Regions from separate parts of the Paenibacillus sp. FSL H8-0537 genome, predicted to be linked through region 2. Evidence: a T-box and tRNA genes for the amino acid it is inferred to sense, from the RefSeq annotation. Region 2 holds a T-box; the other holds one or more tRNA genes.
The links. A T-box is a leader RNA that pairs with one kind of tRNA and senses whether it is charged. The one in region 2 lies ahead of MHB80_RS08495 (valine--tRNA ligase), so its partner is inferred to be a tRNA-Val.
Positions count from the first base shown of each region.

Region 1: it encodes a tRNA-Val, which carries the amino acid that the T-box ahead of MHB80_RS08495 (valine--tRNA ligase) is inferred to sense. The anticodon was not compared.

Region 1 covers NZ_CP150290.1:297,511-307,582, reverse strand. The annotation lists gene MHB80_RS01365 (ATP phosphoribosyltransferase regulatory subunit) at 1-381, opposite strand, end outside; gene MHB80_RS01360 (acyltransferase) at 638-1,141, opposite strand; gene ppaX (pyrophosphatase PpaX) at 1,143-1,799, opposite strand; gene lgt (prolipoprotein diacylglyceryl transferase) at 1,925-2,881, opposite strand; gene hprK (HPr(Ser) kinase/phosphatase) at 2,902-3,840, opposite strand; gene MHB80_RS01340 (ABC transporter ATP-binding protein) at 4,048-5,169, opposite strand; gene MHB80_RS01335 (helix-turn-helix domain-containing protein) at 5,257-6,402, opposite strand; gene MHB80_RS01330 (MraY family glycosyltransferase) at 6,478-7,428, opposite strand; gene ssuE (NADPH-dependent FMN reductase) at 7,601-8,149, shown strand; tRNA gene MHB80_RS01320 (tRNA-Lys) at 8,266-8,341, opposite strand; tRNA gene MHB80_RS01315 (tRNA-Tyr) at 8,357-8,440, opposite strand; tRNA gene MHB80_RS01310 (tRNA-Phe) at 8,448-8,523, opposite strand; tRNA gene MHB80_RS01305 (tRNA-Asp) at 8,541-8,617, opposite strand; tRNA gene MHB80_RS01300 (tRNA-Met) at 8,637-8,713, opposite strand; tRNA gene MHB80_RS01295 (tRNA-Val) at 8,731-8,806, opposite strand; tRNA gene MHB80_RS01290 (tRNA-Met) at 8,814-8,890, opposite strand; rRNA gene MHB80_RS01285 (23S ribosomal RNA) at 9,005-10,072, opposite strand, start outside.
Region 2 covers NZ_CP150290.1:2,019,907-2,029,978, forward strand. The annotation lists gene MHB80_RS08480 (RluA family pseudouridine synthase) at 1-275, shown strand, start outside; gene MHB80_RS08485 (LysM peptidoglycan-binding domain-containing protein) at 393-1,868, shown strand; gene MHB80_RS08490 (hypothetical protein) at 2,259-2,504, shown strand; T-box leader at 2,607-2,839, shown strand; gene MHB80_RS08495 (valine--tRNA ligase) at 2,915-5,575, shown strand; gene MHB80_RS08500 (folylpolyglutamate synthase/dihydrofolate synthase family protein) at 5,605-6,978, shown strand; gene murC (UDP-N-acetylmuramate--L-alanine ligase) at 6,986-8,386, shown strand; gene MHB80_RS08510 (hypothetical protein) at 8,923-10,072, shown strand, end outside.

The DNA.
Region 1 (10,072 bases), 1.7 Mb from region 2:
GCCCGTCTGGAAAAACTCGGCTTCCCGGCCCGCTTCCTCTTCAATTGCACGGTACACATTCGCATGGTACGACAGTCGCAGCGGGAATGGGGACTCCTTTAATAGCGAGGATACTACACGCGCAATAGGTGCTGTCATATCCGAACGCAGTACAAGCGTTGTTCCACGGTTGTTGAGCAGCTTAAACAGCTTTTGGTCAGAGGTAGAGCTTGCTACCCCTACGGTGTCGTAATATTCCATAGTTGGCGTAATGATCTGCTCATAGCCCCAGCCCTGCATACAGGCAAGAGCCGCATGCTCAATTCGGCGCAGCTTTGCAACAGCCTCCGGAAGATAATCTTTAACACCAATCGGTTTCTCAAATACTTTTGGTTTAGACATCTATTTTCACCCACAATTTACTTTAGTATGTTAACGCGTTGCCATATTAGCGATCTGCCAAAATAAAGTACCTAGACGTTATGGTAACATGAAGCTTCTGCTCCGTCAAGATTAGAGCTTTCCCGAAAATTACGATTTATAATGAAGATGCCAAGGTTGAGGAAAGCCGCTACTAATACAATAGGTGCTTCCATGAACATGAATAAAGCTGATGCTCGATAGACCATCAGCTTTATTCATGTTAGAATTAGCAGATTTAGCTGTGATCCTCTGGGCGGCTCCCTTTTCCAATTTCCCGAATTGGGTTCCCGCCAACGAAAGCATGGGCTGGAACATCCTTGTACACGACTGAGCCAGCGGCTACCACCGCATGATCACCAATCGTAACACCCGGCAAAATCGTCGTGTTTGCACCAATCATTACGTTTGCCCCTATTTTTACATCGCCAAGCCGGTATTCGCGAATTAAATACTCATGCGTAAGAATCGTCGTGTTGTATCCGATAATCGTATTATCCCCAACCTCAATCCGTTCCGGGAAAAAAACATCCACCATCACCATCAGCGCGAAAGCGGTATGCTGACCAACCTTCATGCCAAGCACACGGCGATAGATCATATTTTTGACCGGCAAAATCGGACAATAACGGGCCAGCTGAATGAATATGAAATTACGAACCGCCTTGAAGCTGCTGACCGTGCGATAGACCTGCCAGAGCGCATTAGGACCCTCTACCGGATAACGTTCGACATTACGCAATTTATCTCCGCTCCAATCCTGCGAAAGCGTACAGCTCCCGCATATCATCAATGACATACTGAGCGCCAGAATCTCTAAGCAGCTGTGCCCCCTTCATCGACCAGGCTACACCAACGGACAAAGCACCAGCCGCCTCAGCGGATAAAATATCGACGGAGCTGTCGCCCAGCATCAATGTCGTCGCCGGATCTGCACCAAGCGCAGCAATCGCCATGCTGACAGGCTCTGGATGCGGCTTCGGATGTGTGACATCATCAATGGTCACAACCGTGTCGATATAGTCGCTCAAGCCAACATATTTCAAGCCGCGCTCTGTCGTCAGACGCATTTTCGTCGTTACAATGCCGATCTGAATGCCCTGTTCATGCAAATTTTTTATAACCTCTACCACATAGTCGAAAGGCTTCACGTATTCATCGTGCAGACGAAGGTTTACTTCGCGATAAGCCGCTACCAGATGCGTTACATCCTCAAGTCCAGAAAACTGCTGCATTTGCATCGTTAAAGGCTGTCCCATGCTTGGAATAATATGCTCTCTGTTGAAATCCGCCGGAACGACACCTTTCAGCGCATCCAGAAACGAGCGGATAATCAGTTCATTCGTATCAATAATAGTACCATCCAAATCAAACAGCATCGTTTTTATGTTACCTAGCACATCTGTCTCCTCCTAAATCCACTTTAATGCTTCTCTATAAGCCTTTCAAAAAGCTTTACAAAAACATAACGGCTATTGCCTTCGAGAAGGCAATAGCTCGTCTCATCTGAATTTAACTTTTACCTTTATGCTTTTGGAGCATCATCCGTTGCAATAGCCGCATGCTCCACCTTCGTGGAGACGATAGGATCGGAATAATGCTCTTTGGCAGCTCCTGTTTTGCGGCGAATCACGATAAAAGCGATGGCTCCAACAATAAGCAGCAGCGCAAGCAGCTGTGAAATCCTCAGGTTGCCATAAGACGGGTCCAAATAGCCCGGCTGGAACAAAATCGTCATCGGCGACCAAAGAGCGTCCACAAGGTTTACCAGCCACGCTGGGCCATGGAAGGCCAAGCTGTCCGTACGCACCATCTCAATGTAGAAGCGTCCGAGGGAATACCAGATGAAATAGCTGGCTAGCAATTCACCCGCACGCAGGAAGCGTTGACGACGCAATACGCAAAGCAGAATGATACCTACAAGACTCCACAGCGATTCGTACAAAAAGGCCGGGTGATGGAAGACGCCATTCACATTCATTTGATTCACAATAAAGGAAGGCAGGTGAAGCGTATCACGCAGGAAGCTTTCCTCTACGGGACCGCCATATGCCTCCTGGTTCATGAAATTGCCCCAACGGCCAATCATTTGACCGGCAAGCAAGCCTGGCACGCACACATCGGCGAGTCTCAAGAAACTGTAGCCCTTATAACGGAAATAGAAGAATCCGCATAGGAAGGCACCGATCAACGCACCGTAAATGGCTATGCCACCCTCCCAAATTTTAAACACATCGAGCGGGTTCTCCTTATAATCTTCCCATTTGAAGGCAACATAATATATGCGAGCACAGATAACAGCGGATGGAACGCCAAGCAGCAGCATATCCATAAAGAAATCCGGCTTAATGCCAAAGCGTTTGCCCTCTTGTATCGCCAGCAGCAAGCCTACCAGGGCAGCTGTGCCGAGAATAATGCCATACCAACGAACAGTTAGGGGACCCAGCGAAAAAGCAATCGGGTCAATTAGCGATGTAAGCATCTTTTATTAGCTCCTTCATATCAATCGTAATCATCCGCATCTTCGGCAATAGTTTCGGTCAGCTTATTAGTGAACTGCAGCGCAGCGTTATAGCCCATCCGCTTCAGCCTGAAGTTCATAGCCGCAACCTCAATAATAACCGCAAGGTTACGCCCTGGTCTTACAGGAACAGTTACAAGTGGAACATCTGTATCAATGATACGCGTCTTCTCTTCATCTAGACCCAGACGGTCATATTGTTTGTCCTGCTGCCAATTCTCAAGTCTGATGACTAATGCAATCCGCTTCTGTGTACGTACGGCACCCGCGCCGAACAGCGTCATGACATTAATAATGCCTAAGCCGCGAATTTCCAGTAAATGACGGATTAATTCCGGAGCTGTCCCGTGCAGCTGGCTGTCAGACGTTTGTCTGATTTCAACTGCATCATCGGCAACAAGCCGATGTCCGCGCTTTACAAGCTCAAGCGCCGTCTCGCTCTTACCGATGCCGCTGCCGCCCGTTATGAGCATGCCCACCCCGTAGATATCTACCAGAACACCATGAATAGTCGCGGTAGGCGCAAGCTTTTTCTCTAGAAAATCTGTAATCCGGCTGGTCAAAATTGTAGTTGCCACATGACTGCCAAGCACGGGAATTTTCGTTTTATTCGAATAAGCTATCAGCTCATCGGGCGGTTCCAGTCCGCGGGTCAAAATAATACAAGGCGTGTCTGAATGGCACAGACGCTCCATCCGCAGTCTACGCTCCTCTGACGTCAACGTGCTGAGGAACGTAATTTCCGTTTTTCCTAACAGCTGAACTCGCTCACTCGGAAAATAATCAAAATATCCGGCCATTTCAAGCCCAGGACGATAGAGGTCATCAACCGTAATAGCACGCTTTAAGCCTTCTTCACCCGATATGATTTCCAACGAAAAATGCTGCACTAATTCTGATACTTTCACTTTTTTAGGCATAGCATGGCCTCCTTATATCACAACAGCGTATGTAAGCTAATTACCAATGACTTCATCGTATAGGAAAAAAGCGCCGAAAGCAACGTCTTCCCGCTTTCTGACGCTCAAATGAATGATACTCTTCGCCAATTTATCCTCAGTGGAATAACAAAAAGCTGTTGGACGAATCCAACAGCTCTTTTATGAAATCTATAATGGCTTTAGCAATTAGTTTTCGAAAATGTTAAGCTCGGACTCTGTATCGAACAGGTGAACTTTGTTCATGTCCAAAGCAAGTTTAACGGTCAGGCCATCACGCAGAGCGGAACGTCCGTCTACACGTGCGATAACTGTGTCTGTGCCAATACCGTTCAGGTACAGGTACATTTCGTGACCCAGGTTCTCTGCAACTTCGATCGTAGCGCTAACGATCGTGTTAGGCGAAGCTTCCATAAACACAGGCTCTTCATGAAGATCCTCTGGACGAATACCCAAGATTACATCTTTGCCAATGTAGCCTCTGGAACGAAGTGTAGCCGCTTTACCCTCAGGTACAACTACATCTACGCCAGTAGCTTTGAAACGAACAGTACCGCCTTGCTCCGTAACTGCCCCTCTAATGAAGTTCATGGAAGGAGCACCGATGAAGCCAGCAACGAAAATGTTAACGGGGTGGTTATAAAGAACTTCCGGAGAAGCTGTTTGTTGAATAAAGCCATCTTTCATAACAACAATACGATCACCCATCGTCATTGCTTCGATTTGGTCATGCGTTACATAGATTGTTGTTGTTTCAAGACGTTTAGTCAGCTTGGAAATTTCAGCACGCATTTGACCACGAAGCTTCGCATCCAAGTTGGAAAGCGGCTCATCCATCAAGAATACTTGCGGCTCACGAACGATCGCACGACCAAGAGCGACACGTTGACGCTGACCACCGGAAAGAGCTTTCGGTTTACGGTCAAGCAAATGCTCGATATCTAGAATTTTAGCAGCTTCACGAACACGTTTGTCGATGTCTGCTTTTTTGAATTTACGAAGTTTCAAACCAAAAGCCATGTTTTGGTATACGTTCATATGCGGGTAAAGAGCGTAAGATTGGAATACCATCGCGATATCACGATCTTTAGGAGCTACGTCATTGACAAGACGCTCACCAATAAACAATTTACCTTCGGAAATTTCTTCAAGACCTGCGATCATACGAAGAGTTGTCGATTTACCACAGCCGGATGGACCTACAAGCACTAGAAATTCTTTGTCCTTGATATCTAAGTTAACGTCAGTTACCGATGCTTTATCAGTTCCCGGATATTTTTTGTAAATGCCTTCTAAACGTACGCCTGCCATGTGAATTTCCCCCTAAAAGAAATTTTCTTATAAACCTATCTTATCCCACATGCCCTCAGATGACTATGCACAAACTTTACAAAAAAACTAATGTCTTTTCGTAACTTTGTACAATAGCAATATAATTTTGACTAAGACGGCGTCACGAAATTGTCGAACATCAAGCCCCGTCTCCTGTTTTAGCTTGTCCAGACGATATAATAACGTATTGCGGTGGATATAAAGCTTCTTCGCGGTTTCGCTTACATTACAGTCTAATGAGAAGAATGTTTCCAGTGTTGCAAGCATTTCTGCCTCTACGAAAAGCTCTGTACGCTTTAGTGATTGCTCCAAATATCGGGCCCGTTGGCTCTCTGGTATGCTATTCAGCAGACGCTCCAGCTGCAAATTCCACGGAAAATGAATATTGCTGCCAACATGGAATTTTCGTCCCAAATTTATCGTTTCGCGCAGCGCAGCCGTCGTTTCTACAATGCCTTTCGCCGGTCTGATCGGATGCGAGACCGCCAGATGGCATTCACCGATCCACTCACTGGCAAGCATCTCATGCAGCCCCAGACAGATGGAAGCCAAGTTATCCTCCACCGATTCTTCATCGTCGTCATCATACAACTCCGAATCCGCTTCCTTAAGCAGCGATACCGGACCCCAAATGAGCCATTCCTGCTCCCGCAGCGGTATTAATAAAATTTCCTCGGCGAGAAAGGAACGCAGCAGCTTCTCCAACTCCACATACGCCGCTTGCTTGGTATTCGAATATTCCGTTACTAATAAAAAAGGAATCATATCGGCAAACAGTTTGCCGCCCGCGGTCAAGTGATCCGGCATCGATTGCCCCGGCTCGCCTGATTCGAACTGCTCCTGAATCCACTCGCCAATACTGCGGGCTGTTTTCTCGCTTTCCGTCAGCTTGCCGGCCGCCTTATCATGCATTGGCATCGTTTCATTCCAGCGCAGCATAAAGCTCAATAAATCCAGCGTACTCGCCTCAAAGCGGCTGCCCTCTATTTCTAAAACCTCTATTTCATGCTCCACTGCTCGGACGGCCACCCACATTTTATCCTCGCGCTGGACACGTTGTCCTTCCAAGGCGGAGCCGCGTCCTGGCTCCCCTGCCTGCAGGTAGTGATTTTTATCTGCTATATCATTCCATTCGGACATTTGCATTTTAAATAGACGAACTGGACAGTCCAAAATGCGCTCCAGCGGTTTCAACCATTCTGTCGTGCTCATTTTCTGCTATCTCCTATCGCAAGCCTCACGAATGAACGCTTTTTCTCGTCATTGTAACATATTGGGGCAGGTATTTCAGCCCATGACCAACAAAAGAATGATCGACAGCATGGAGAACAACGCAGCAATTAAATATAGAAAGGATACGGTTTGCACCTGGTTCAATCCCCACTTCATCAGCGCATGATGGGTATGCAGCTTGTCCGCATGATGCAGTCCTTTGCCACGGACGAGCCGCCGCAGCATGACGATGGAAGTATCCATAATAGGCAAGCCCAGCGCCAGCAGCGGCACAAGCACTGTAATGAAGGTTGCTTTCTTAAATGCACCGTCCACGGCCACAACAGCGAGCGTATAACCAAGAAACGTAGCTCCTGCATCCCCCATAAAAATTCTGGCCGGATAAAAATTAAACACGAGAAAGCCCAGGCACGCCCCTCCTACAATAGCAGCTAAAATCGCCGTTTCAGCCTGCCCTTTGACCAAGGCAGTAATGAACAGCGTGACCGCCGATAAAACACATACTCCAGATGCCAATCCATCCACCCCATCCATGAAATTAATCATGTTGATAAGTGCGAATATCCAGATCGACGTCCCGAGCCAAGCTACCCAATGCGGGAGAAAAAAGAACAGGCCCGAAGCAGGGTTCGTCACCCCTGTTATTTGAATATGGAACCAGAGCGGGAGCGTGGACACCGCGCCATAAACAAGCACTCTAGGCCAGACAGGAAAATCTCTTCCCTCCGCTTTGGCTTTATCATCTAATAATCCAACGGTGACAAGCACCGCGCCACCAGCTGCAATCGTCCAGCTTAACGATGTCATCCCCTGAAAAGCAATAATCGTAACGGTGCATGCCACATAGATCGCTATCCCTCCAAGCAAGGGAATCGGCTGCCGATGAATTTTTCGCGCATTCGGCCGATCCATAATACCGTATTGCAAAGCGAACCTTCTCACAATGGGAACCATTACACTCACAATAGCCAAACTTATAAAAGCCGCCAACCCATACATCATCATAGACGGACCCCTTTGCATCGCTAATCAGCTTGTTTCCGCCTATTGTTCCCTAATGAGCTAAAAATCATGAACACTTTCCATAAATGTCATTGACGCCGAAAAGATTGGAATGTTAAGATTAAACAAAGTTAACTTATCGGAATAAATATACATACAATAAGGAGCGATTATCATGTCAACGATTGTCATCATTTCGGGCAGCCCGAATCCTGGTTCCCGTTTAACCGGCATTACTCAATATATCGAGCAGCAGCTCATTAGCCAAAATATAACACTCAGCCATATTACTGTCGCTTCTTTGCCAGCGGAAGATCTAATTAACGCCCGTTTCGACAGCCCTGCCATTGTGGAAGCAACAGCATTAGTAGAAGGCGCTGGGGCCGTTATTATTGCAAGTCCAGTCTACAAAGCCTCTTTCACTGGTGTTCTTAAAACATTCCTCGATCTATTGCCCCAAAAAGGTTTAGAAGGAAAAATTATTACGCCCTTTTTCATTGGAGGCTCTCTGGCCCATCTGTTGTCTATTGATTACTCCCTGAAGCCTGTACTTGCTTCCATGGGTGCCAAGCATTTTTCCAGCGGCGTTTATGCGGTAGATTCTCAAATTGCTCGTGTACAATTGGATGGTGGGGCAGCTGGATTCGAGCTAAATGACGAATTAAAGCTTCGTCTCGACGCTTCATTAACTGAACTGCTAGCCGAATTAAAGCTTCGCTCCTAATAAAAAAGCATACAAAAAAGCTCGGTATTAGTGATTACACCAATACCGAGCTTTTAAATTTACATATAAACAAAAAAATTCGCAGATTATTTTCTGCAAATTGGCTTTTTAAAAAATGGTGAGTCATGTAGGATTCGAACCTACGACACCCTGATTAAAAGTCAGGTGCTCTACCAGCTGAGCTAATGACTCTCGATGTAAAAGAAATGGTGGAGGGCGATGGATTCGAACCACCGAACCCGAAGGAACAGATTTACAGTCTGCCGCGTTTAGCCACTTCGCTAGCCCTCCATAAAAATGGTGGCTCGGGACGGAATCGAACCGCCGACACGAGGATTTTCAGTCCTCTGCTCTACCGACTGAGCTACCGAGCCGTATAACGAAAAGAAAATGGCGGAGCTGACGAGATTCGAACTCGCGGTCTCCTGCGTGACAGGCAGGCATGTTAGGCCTCTACACCACAGCTCCATAAATTATTGCTTAAAATTGGTTGCGGGGGCAGGATTTGAACCTGCGGCCTTCGGGTTATGAGCCCGACGAGCTACCGGGCTGCTCCACCCCGCGTCATTGTAAAACATATATGGTGGAGGCTGAGGGGATCGAACCCCCGACCCTCTGCTTGTAAGGCAGATGCTCTCCCAGCTGAGCTAAGCCTCCGAAAATATGGTAGCGGCGAAGGGGATCGAACCCCCGACCTCACGGGTATGAACCGTACGCTCTAGCCAGCTGAGCTACACCGCCACATTTTCCCGATTACTTACATTGCAGACCTCGGGATGTACTGCAATATCAACGTGAATTGCACGTTGAAAACTGGATGCGAAAGCCAAATATTGAAACATTTAGCGTGTTGTTTAGGATAAGCCCTCGACCGATTAGTATTCGTCAGCTGCACGCATTGCTGCGCTTCCACCCCGAACCTATCAACCTCGTCGTCTTCAAGGGGTCTTACTAAATTGGGAAATCTCATCTTGAGGGGGGCTTCGCGCTTAGATGCTTTCAGCGCTTATCCCGTCCGTACTTGGCTACCCAGCGGTGCTCCTGGCGGAACAACTGGTACACCAGCGGTACGTCCATCCCGGTCCTCTCGTACTAAGGACAGCTCCTCTCAAATTTCCTGCGCCCGCGACAGATAGGGACCGAACTGTCTCACGACGTTCTGAACCCAGCTCGCGTACCGCTTTAATGGGCGAACAGCCCAACCCTTGGGACCTACTTCAGCCCCAGGATGCGATGAGCCGACATCGAGGTGCCAAACCTCCCCGTCGATGTGGACTCTTGGGGGAGATAAGCCTGTTATCCCCAGGGTAGCTTTTATCCGTTGAGCGATGGCCCTTCCATTCGGTACCACCGGATCACTAAGCCCGACTTTCGTCCCTGCTCGACTTGTAGGTCTCGCAGTCAAGCTCCCTTATGCCTTTGCACTCTCCGAATGATTTCCAACCATTCTGAGGGAACCTTTGGGCGCCTCCGTTACATTTTAGGAGGCGACCGCCCCAGTCAAACTGTCCACCTGACACGGTCCCCGAACCAGTTTCATGGTCCTAGGTTAGAACTCCGATACGATCAGGGTGGTATCCCAACGTCGCCTTCACACAAGCTGGCGCTCATGCTTCAATGGCTCCCACCTATCCTGTACAGATCGTACCAAAGTTCAATATCAAGTTACAGTAAAGCTCCATGGGGTCTTTCCGTCTTGTCGCGGGTAACCTGCATCTTCACAGGTATTAAAATTTCACCGGATCTCTCGTTGAGACAGCGCCCAAGTCGTTACGCCATTCGTGCGGGTCAGAATTTACCTGACAAGGAATTTCGCTACCTTAGGACCGTTATAGTTACGGCCGCCGTTTACTGGGGCTTCGGTTCACAGCTTCGGATTGCTCCTAACCGCTCCCCTTAACCTTCCAGCACCGGGCAGGCGTC
Region 2 (10,072 bases):
CTGTAACCCACTATGAAGCGGCCGAAAACTATGCAGCGGCTACGCTTGTCCATTTGCAGCTGGAGACGGGACGAACGCATCAAATTCGCGTCCATATGAGCCACTTGGGCCACCCGCTGCTTGGCGATGCGCTTTATGGAGGCTCTGTGCAGCTGCTGAAGACGCAGGCGCTGCATGGCGAGCGACTTCTTTTTGCCCATCCGTGGACGGATTTGCCTGTGGAAGTTGCAGCCCCGGAGCCCGATTGGCTTGCTGAATTGCGAGCTAAATTGTAGCTGCTGCAAAAGATAGTCATGCTCTCCCCCATTAGCCCATATAGATAATTAGTGAGAGTAGCATTTTTAGCCCAAGCATTGTCTAAATGGGTCAGTATAGGGAGGGAGGACTTGAGCGTGACGGATCAAACGAAAGGCTTGCGCTTTGACGTGTATGAACGCGTGCATCTGTCGGATGAAGTTGCCGATATCGATGAGCTGGAAGAAATTGAGCTTGTGCCTCGCATTCAGGTTGTTGAGCAGGGGGAGCACGCAGTATTAAAAGGCCAGCTGCTGCTAAGCGGAGTATATCGCAGTACGAATGAAGCCGCCCCGCTTCAGGCACTGGAGCATTTCATCCCCGTCGAAATTACAATGCCGCTCAACCGGATTTCACGGCTGGACGATGTGACGGTGGAAATTGATAATTTCGACGTCGATTTGCTATCATCGAGAACGCTTAACATTACCGGAGTGTTGTCGCTTCGCGGTATTCTCGTGGAGCCGCAGCAGGAGCCGGAGGAAGCGTGGCGCGAGGAGCCATTCACCGTCGTCCATGATCGTGTAGATACGAGTCAGGCTTCGCTCGAAGAGGAGCTTCGGCGGAGTGGTGGCGAACCCTTTGCTGCTGCTGAGGCTGCCCAGGCTGCTTTGGGACCGCAAGCAGAGCCTTATTTTGCAAGGCAGGAAGGGCAATTGCCTATCAGGGTAGAGCAGGAAGAAGCTCAGGCGTTTAATGGGGCTCCAGCTTTCGATGAGTCTGATTCCGAGATTGAAGCTTACAATGCTTATAATGAGCGGGTGTATGAAGAGGCAGATGAACGCGAGGAAGCAGAAGGGCCGGAGGCTGGGGTTACGATTTCGCCTTCGCCGCGTGATGCAGGCTGGTCGGCAGCCGAGTGGTTTCAGGAGCAGGAGCATTCTGGGTCGCAGCCGAGCTTTAACGCAAATTTTAGTTCGCCGCCTGCTTATGCGCAGCAGCCAGCCGTAACTGGGCTGGGTCATGGCATCGCGCAGGAGAGGCAGCAGGGAACTTCTGCCTATCAGCAAGCGGAGGACTTTGGCTGGAGTCCGGGGGGACAACCGCAACAGTCAGAGGAGCCTTACATCCCGGCGGCGGCAGAGCAGAGCAGCTACGATGCATCTCCGTGGCAGGATAGCGAGCAGGAGCGTTTAAGCCAGTGGCAGGAGGCGGAGGAAGCAAGTGCGGAGCCGCAAGCAGAGCCAGAGAAGCAGGAGATGCGAATAGCATTTGGCAGCAAGGCGCCGGAAGCAGCGGTATCCCCTGCATCAGGCGTGGGGCTTGTGACGCTGCTGCAAACGAGCAAGCGCGAGCAATTGGCGCGGCAAGCTGCGGAGCAGGAGGCGGCGGAGTATGCGCTGGAGCAGACGAAGGCGCAGCAGCCCGCAGGCGATGAAATCGAGTGGCGCAATTTGTTTTTGAAGCAATCCGATGAGCGGGAATTCCGTAAAATCCGGGTATGCATCGTGCAGCGCGATGAGACGCTTGATTCAATTGCGGTGCGCTACAGCTTGAACCCGCGGGAGATTTTGCTGTACAACGGCTTGAATGAGTCGACGGTGGAGGAAGGACAGCTGCTTTATATTCCGTAGCTCACTTTAATTTATCTAATCAAAATACAACGTTCTTCAGCGCCTATATTAGGCAGCTGAAGAACGTTGTTTGCATTTACATTACTTTCAATCAGTTAATGTATTAAGAATTAATTGTAAACTCATTTTTCAAAAGGTATAATAAGTGATATTTTTTCTATTTAAATACATACTATAGGGTGGGTTAAATGGTTAAAATGTACAAGCTTATTATTACAATTATTTTAATTATAGGACTACCATCCACTAGTTTTGCAGCCGTAAGTCAAAGCAGTGCAGGGAAGGAAGAAAGGATCAGGCATGCGGTACAAATTTATTATGATTTGAAGTCGCTAAAGCTTATAAAAAAAATATAACTCTGAGTACAAGGCGACTTCTGAAGGGTTTAAATTGAATTATAGCATCAGCAAAACAGATATCGTATTCACAAGAAATGGTCGTACAGCAAGGCTGCCGATTAAGGATAGTGGTGTTATTCAGTTGACGAACAATACATTTGTTCCATTAGGTGAATGGAATATAGAGTTGGGCTTGAAAGTGCAAAGTCTTCAAAAATCCCTTTGGAATAATGAACTTTCCTTATCTGATGCTGAGCGGAAAAATGGATTTGGTTTGCAGGAGCAGTTTAACGATTAATAGGACTAGCAATTGTGAGAAGAGTTCCAGAATAGCGTGCCAGCCTTGTTTGACTTTTTCTCACAAAGAGTGTATCATTAGATAAATATGTCTTAAAGTCAACGAACGACGTTGAAGGGGAAGAGTACGCAGCCAAGCCTTCAGAGAGCGGAGCCGTTAGTGCTGAGAGTTCCGCAGGATTTTACTCGTACAAGTCGCCCTGGAGTTGCTTGAATCAAACGAATTGCTATTCGTTAATTCAAGCCGGCCACAGCCGTTATCTGTTTGAGTGCCGTGCAGCTGCAAGACGCGCGGAACAAAGGTGGTACCACGGAAGCTAACCTTTCGTCCTTTGCTATAAGGGCGGAAGGTTTTTTTGTATTCAAAATTATGTATGGATGCCATTATGCGATATGTGGAGGATGGAGCTTATGTCTGAAAATCAAACGACGCCGTCGATGCCGACGACCTACGACCCGAAAGCCGCTGAAATGAAGTGGTATGACTTCTGGATGGATGGAAAATTTTTTGAAGCGGGCAAGCGCCCAGAGGCCGAGACCTATACGATCGTTATTCCCCCGCCGAATGTAACGGGAGTTTTGCACATTGGGCATGCGCTCGATTTCACCTTGCAGGATATTCTCATTCGCTTTAAGCGGATGCAGGGCTTTGATGCTCTGTGGCTGCCGGGAACGGACCATGCAGGCATTGCAACACAGACGAAAGTGGAGCAGAAGCTGCGCGAGCAAGGACAATCCCGCTACGATCTCGGACGCGAGGCTTTTTTGGAGCAGGTATGGGATTGGAAGGAACAATACGCGGGGACGATTCGCGGCCAATGGGCAAAAATGGGGCTGTCGCTCGATTATTCGCGCGAACGCTTCACGCTTGACGAGGGGCTGTCTAAGGCTGTTCGCGAGGTATTTGTGCAGTTGTACAAGAAGGGCCTCATTTACCGCGGCAAAAAAATCATCAACTGGGACCCGGCTGCGAGAACCGCTTTGTCCGATATTGAGGTTGAGCATAAAGAGCTGAACGGTCATTTATACCATTTGCAATATCCGCTGAAGGACGGCTCAGGGCATATTACGGTTGCGACAACGCGTCCGGAAACGATGCTGGGCGATAGCGCGGTTGCTGTTCATCCTGAAGATGAGCGTTACCAGCACCTAATTGGTCAAATGATCGTATTACCGCTCATTGGACGCGAAATTCCGATCATTGGCGACGAATACGTAGACAAGGAATTTGGCTCCGGGGCTGTGAAAATTACGCCAGCTCATGATCCGAATGACTTCGAGGTAGGCCTTCGTCATGATCTGCCGCAAATTATCGTTATGGACGAGTCCGGCAAGATGAATGCGGAAGCTGGCCCTTATGCGGGACTGGATCGTTTCGAATGCCGCAAGCAGCTCGTGAAGGATTTACAGGAGCAGGGCGTGTGCGTTCAAATCGAGGATCACGTGCATCAGGTGGGCCACAGTGAGCGCAGCGGCGCGGTAGTTGAGCCGTATTTATCGACGCAATGGTTCGTTGATATGAAGCCGCTGGCTGAGCAGGCGATTAAAGCGCAAAAATCCAGCGACGGTGTAACATTCGTTCCGGATCGTTTTGAGAAAATTTATTTGCACTGGATTGAAAATGTACACGACTGGTGTATTTCCCGTCAGCTGTGGTGGGGACATCGTATTCCGGCCTGGTATTGCGACGCCTGTGGTGAAATGCATGTAGACCATAAAGAAGTAACGAGCTGTTCGTCTTGTGGTGGCACGGCGCTGCGCCAGGATGAGGATGTTTTGGATACATGGTTCAGCTCGGGTCTGTGGCCGTTCTCGACGCTTGGCTGGCCGGAGCAGACCGAGGACTTAAAACGCTTCTACCCAACGAATGTTTTGGTGACGGGCTACGATATTATTTTCTTCTGGGTATCCCGGATGATTTTTACCGCGCTGGAGTTTACGGAGCAAAAGCCGTTCAAGGACGTGCTGATTCACGGTCTCGTACGCGATGCGAACGGCAACAAAATGTCCAAGTCGCTTGGCAACGGCATCAATCCGCTCGAAGTCATTGAACAGTACGGCGCCGATGCGATGCGCTATATGCTTTCGACAGGCAGCACACCGGGGCAGGATTTGCGCTTCCGCTTTGAGAAGGTCGAGCAGGCACGCAACTTTGCGAATAAAATTTGGAATGCGTCGCGTTTTGCGCTGATGAATCTGGAAGGCTTCGCAGCGAGCGACATTGATATAAGCGGTAAGCTGGGTACGGCGGATCGCTGGATTTTGCACCGCCTGAATGAAACGGTTCGCGAAGTAACCCGTTTGATGGACAGCTACGAGTTTGGAGAGACTGGACGCCAGCTGTACAATTTCATCTGGGATGACCTTTGCGACTGGTATATCGAGTTTGCGAAGCTTAACCTCTATGGCAACGATGAAGAAGCGAAGCAAGCGACAAAGTCGGTACTCGCATATGTGCTTGACCGCACGCAGCGCCTGATTCATCCGTTTATGCCTTACATCAGTGAGGAAATTTGGCAGCATCTGCCGCATGAAGGCGAGACGATTACGCTTGCCGAATGGCCGCAGTACGATGCTGCGCTGGAAGCGCCTGAAGCAGTGAAGGAAATGGAGCTGCTGATGGATATCATCCGTTCCGTGCGTAATGTCCGTGCGGAAGTAAACGTGCCGATGAGCAAAAAAATCGAGCTGTTGATTAAGCCGAGCGGCGAAGCCGAAGCGGTAATTCTGACTCGCAATGAAGAGTTTGTCCGCCGGTTCTGCGGAACCTCGAAGCTTGAGACTGGTCTTGATTTATTGGCTCCGGATAAGGCGATGAGCGGTATTGTAACGGGCGCGGAGCTGTACTTCCCGCTTGCAGGGCTGATTGATATTTCGCAGGAAATCGCCCGACTTGAGAAGGAGCTTGCGACGCTGAACGGCGAAGTAACCCGCATTGAGAAGAAGCTGGGCAATGAGGGCTTTGTAGCGAAGGCGCCTGCGAAGGTCATTGAAGAGGAACGCTCCAAAATGAAGGATTATGCGGACAAACGCGATAAGGTTCAAGCTAGAATCGCGGATTTGCGCGGATAGACACCGGGAAGAAAGAAGGCGTTTCTACGATGACAAATCAGCTCTCAGGCCAGCCGGAAAGCGGCGGGCTGCAGTCGTACCAGGAAGCAGTAGATTGGATAAATGGTCTTATTCCATTCGGAATAAGGCCTGGTCTTGAGCGGGCCCTATTCTTGATGGAGCGGCTGGGCAATCCGCATCGCAGACTGAAGTTTATCCATGTCGCTGGAACGAACGGCAAAGGTTCCACCTGTGCTTTTTTGACGAGCACGCTCATTAAGTGCGGTTATGATGTAGGTACGTTTACATCGCCATACATTACGAAGTTTACGAATCGTTTTCAATATAATAACGCTGATATTGAAGAGCAGACACTGCTTGAGCTGTCGAATGTGCTAAAGCCTATCGTTGAGGAAATTGCGGCAACTGAGCTGGGCTCTCCAACGATGTTCGAGGTGTCTACGGCGCTGGCTATCTTGTACTTCGCTAAGGTAACCTATCCCGATTATGTCGTATGGGAAACGGGGCTTGGCGGACGAATGGACGTTACGAATATTGTGACGCCTGTTCTCTCCATCATTACCAATGTCGGGCATGACCATATGGATCGCCTTGGAGATACGCTGGAGAAGGTAGCGGCGGAAAAGGCAGGCATTATTAAGCCTGGCGTTCCCGTCGTGAGTGCGGTTACGCAGCCAGAAGTGATCGAAGTTATTCGGCAAAAAGCGATCGACAGCAAAAGCTCGCTGTATTTGTTAGGCGAGCAGTTCAGCGAGACGGCGCTTTCGGTCCGCGAGGATGAGCAAACGTTCCGTTTTGATGGGCTTTTCCGTCCGATTCATCCACTGACGATCACGCTGAACGGCGCCCATCAGCGCACGAATGCAGCGGTCGCAGTGATGGCCCTTGAGGTGCTTCGCCAATATGCGGCTCTTATCGTGGAGGATGATGCGCTGGAGGAGGGGCTGCGCCTTGCTGCATGGCCCGGGCGCCTGGAAATGGTGTCGCATTCCCCGCGTATTCTCATCGATGGCGCGCATAATCCTGAGGGAGCACAGACGCTTGCTGCCGCATTAAAATCAACCTATCGTTATGATCGTTTAATCCTAATGATGGGTATGCTGGATAATAAGAATCATCGCGAGGTTATGAAGCATATACTGCCAATAGTAGATACGCTAATTGTGACCGAGCCTGATTTTCGCAACAAAAAAGATGCGCAGGCGCTGGCTGATCTAGTACGTGCTGTGCAGGGGGACGAGGCTTTTGAGCTGATTGTGGAGCCTGACTGGAAAGCAGCGCTTGAGCAGCTGCAGCATTTGACCGGGGAAACAGACCTTGGGGTTGTGACCGGAACGCTTTATTTAATAGCGGACGTTCGCGCCCGCTTATTGTACAACTCTGATTCTGAAAAAGGTTGGTGAACCGTCTTTGAATACAGCAAAACATGTTCATTTCATCGGAATAGGCGGTTACGGGATGAGTGCTATCGCCCGCGTTATGCTGGAGAAGGGCTATACTGTAACTGGTTCTGATGTCGCTCGTCAGGAACTCACAGAGAAGCTGGCGGCGAAAGGCGCAAAAATCTATATCGGACATGAGCCGGAAAATATTAAAGGTGCGGAGCTGGTGGTTTACTCCACTGCGCTAACGAAGGATAATGTAGAGCGCCGCGCCGCGGAAGCTCTCAATATTCCGGTGCTGCATCGTTCGCAAATGCTGGCTCAGCTTATGAATGAAGGCAAGGGCGTCGCTGTTGCTGGCGCTCATGGCAAGACGACGACCTCGTCGATGATCGCGCTCGTTATGGAAAACTGCGGCACCGATCCGACGTATATTATTGGTGGCGAGATTGTAAACGTCGGCACGAATGCAAAGGCGGGAAAAGGGGAATACGTCGTAGCGGAAGCCGACGAGAGCGATGGCTCTTTCCTGCATTATCACCCGTCTATTGCGATAGTAACTAATATTGAACCGGATCATCTGGAAAACTATGACGGGGATTTCGGCAAGCTGAAGGCTGCCTACGTTCAGTTTCTGTCGCAGGTAAAGCCGGATGGCAAAGCTATCGTATGCGCGGACGATGACAATATTGACGAGATCATCAGCAAGCTGTATGCAAGCCAATCGCTCGACCCATCACAGCTCGTTACTTACGGCATTGATGGTGAAGCCCAGTACAAGGCAGAGAAAGTCGTGCTTGGTGATCGCAAAGTATCGTTCGAGCTTACCCACCAAGGGAAGCTGCTGGGCCAGGTTGAACTGTCTGTACCAGGTAAACATAATGTATATAACGCGATGGCTACCATTATTACCTGTCTGGAAGCAGGGCTGCCATTTGCGCAAATTGCAGGCGCTATTCGTGAATTCATTGGGGCGAAGCGTCGTTTCCAAGTGCTCGGCGAAGTAGAGGACATTCTCGTTATTGACGACTATGCCCATCATCCTACCGAGATCAGCGCAACGATCAGTGCTGCCAAAGCGACAGGCAAACGGATTGTAGCTGTGTTCCAGCCGCAGCGTTACACGCGTACCTATTTCCTTCTCGACCAGTTCAGCCGGGCGTTTCCGGAAGCGGACGAGGTCATTATTACCGATATCTATTCGCCAGCTGGCGAACAGCAAATTGAGGGCGTCAATTCGGAGAGGCTGGTCGAGCTGATTAAGACGAACAGCAATGCGAATACGACGTTTATTGCGACAAAGGAAGAAGTGCTGGAGTATTTGAAGACAGCTGCTTCTGCTGGCGATCTTGTCATTACGATGGGAGCCGGCGATATTTGGAAAACAGCGGATGCTTTGGCTAAATGGCTGAAGGCAGGCCGTAAATAAAGCTGGTATCCCTTGCATAAGGGCATATGGACTCCATTAAACGCTGGAAAACGTTAAAATCGTTTTCCAGCGTTTTTTATTTCGTTGCAAAAAGGAGCTGCGCCCAAACGATGCAAATGTCTTTGAAGATATTTACATCATGCATTCAATTGAACTAGCACCGCTTTTTTATGATGGATACAATTCCCTTAGCTTTTTATAGCAAAAAAGGTTGTCGACTGTACGAAACTTGAGGTAAGCTGCGAATGTTATTTAAAATATAAGAATTTATAAGTTTTGCACTTATAAATGGGCTTATATTTCTCGGAATGAAACGAGCCGCGCCGCCAAAGGACGGCGATAGCCGTTTCACCTTGAATTCTAAGAATATATAAGTTTCATCCTTATATCCGCTTAGAATTCTAGGGCAAAGCTCTTCGCTCGTCCTAGAAGGACGACGAAGTCGTTTTTGCTTGCGTATCCGTTTGTTCATAATCATAAATCTCTTAATTGTCTCATAGAGTAGGAATAGAAGAATGAGACAAGGAGAGAATGACATGAACTCAAAAAACCGCATTACGTACCGTTTCGACCAAGCCGGACAAGCTTCGCGCTCCGAAAACAAGCAGATGGCCGCGGCGCAGCCTGTTGTGGAAATCCCGGCTGCTTCTGCGCAGCCAGGTGCTTCGAAGCAGGGAGGTTTTGCTGAAGTCATCCCCTTATATAAAACTGCAGCCTTTTATTCAGATGAGCAGTTCAGTCCATGGAGCAGCCAGGCCGGGGAGGATATGGATCAGCTGGAGCAATTGATTCGCGAGTCGGATCATCACTTGCCTGAAGATTCTAAGACAAAGACGGCTAGTCGAATCCGTTCGCATGCCGATTCGCCCATTTCTTCGAAAGCGCCGAAACATATAGTAGATAAAGAGCCGCCTGTTCATATTTCTGAAGAGCAGTTTCAGATGGAAGAGCAAGAAGGGGTCCCGCTATCAAATGATCCTCACCAGCAGCAGGCACCTTCTTTCAGCGGCTCAAAATGGAATGGCAATGGAGCGGAGCATGGGCCAGAAAATGCCCACTATGGATGGGCAAATGACGGCGAGCGGCATTCGCCTGAGCTTGAGCTGGGCAACCGTCCGGTTCGCTCTATTCGCAAGCTTGGACATTCGCCATCATGGATCAATGTTTTTTTATCTGTCGCTGGGGCGCTGGCAACGGGAGCATTATTCGGTTATTTGCTGCTGTCTTTATTTTTGGATTCCTCCTCGGCAGACCCCTCTAATTCGGGCGGGCAGTCAAGCGCGGTTAGCGGAAATCCAGCTGCGCAAAGTGCGGAAAATGGCTTGGGCACGGAAGCAGGTGCGGGGAATGGGGCAAGTTCAGCTGCGCCGCTTGAAACGGTAGAAGTGGCTATCCAGCCACAGGCCTACCATTTGCTGCAATATGGCGTATTTAGCAACTCGGAAGGCAAGGATGCCGCAATGGAGGAGTTGGCTAGCAAGGGGCTTGCAGCTGCTGCTGCGACAACAGCAGACGACTACCGGGTATATGCGGGGATGGCGGGTGACCGCAGCAGGGCAATTGCGCTGAGCAAAATGCTGCCTGGCACCGAGGTATATGTGAAGGAGCTTATCATTCAGGCGCCGCAGCAATTTCCATTTAAAGGGGATGCAGCAGAGGCAAACCGCTTTTTTGAACAGACGAATG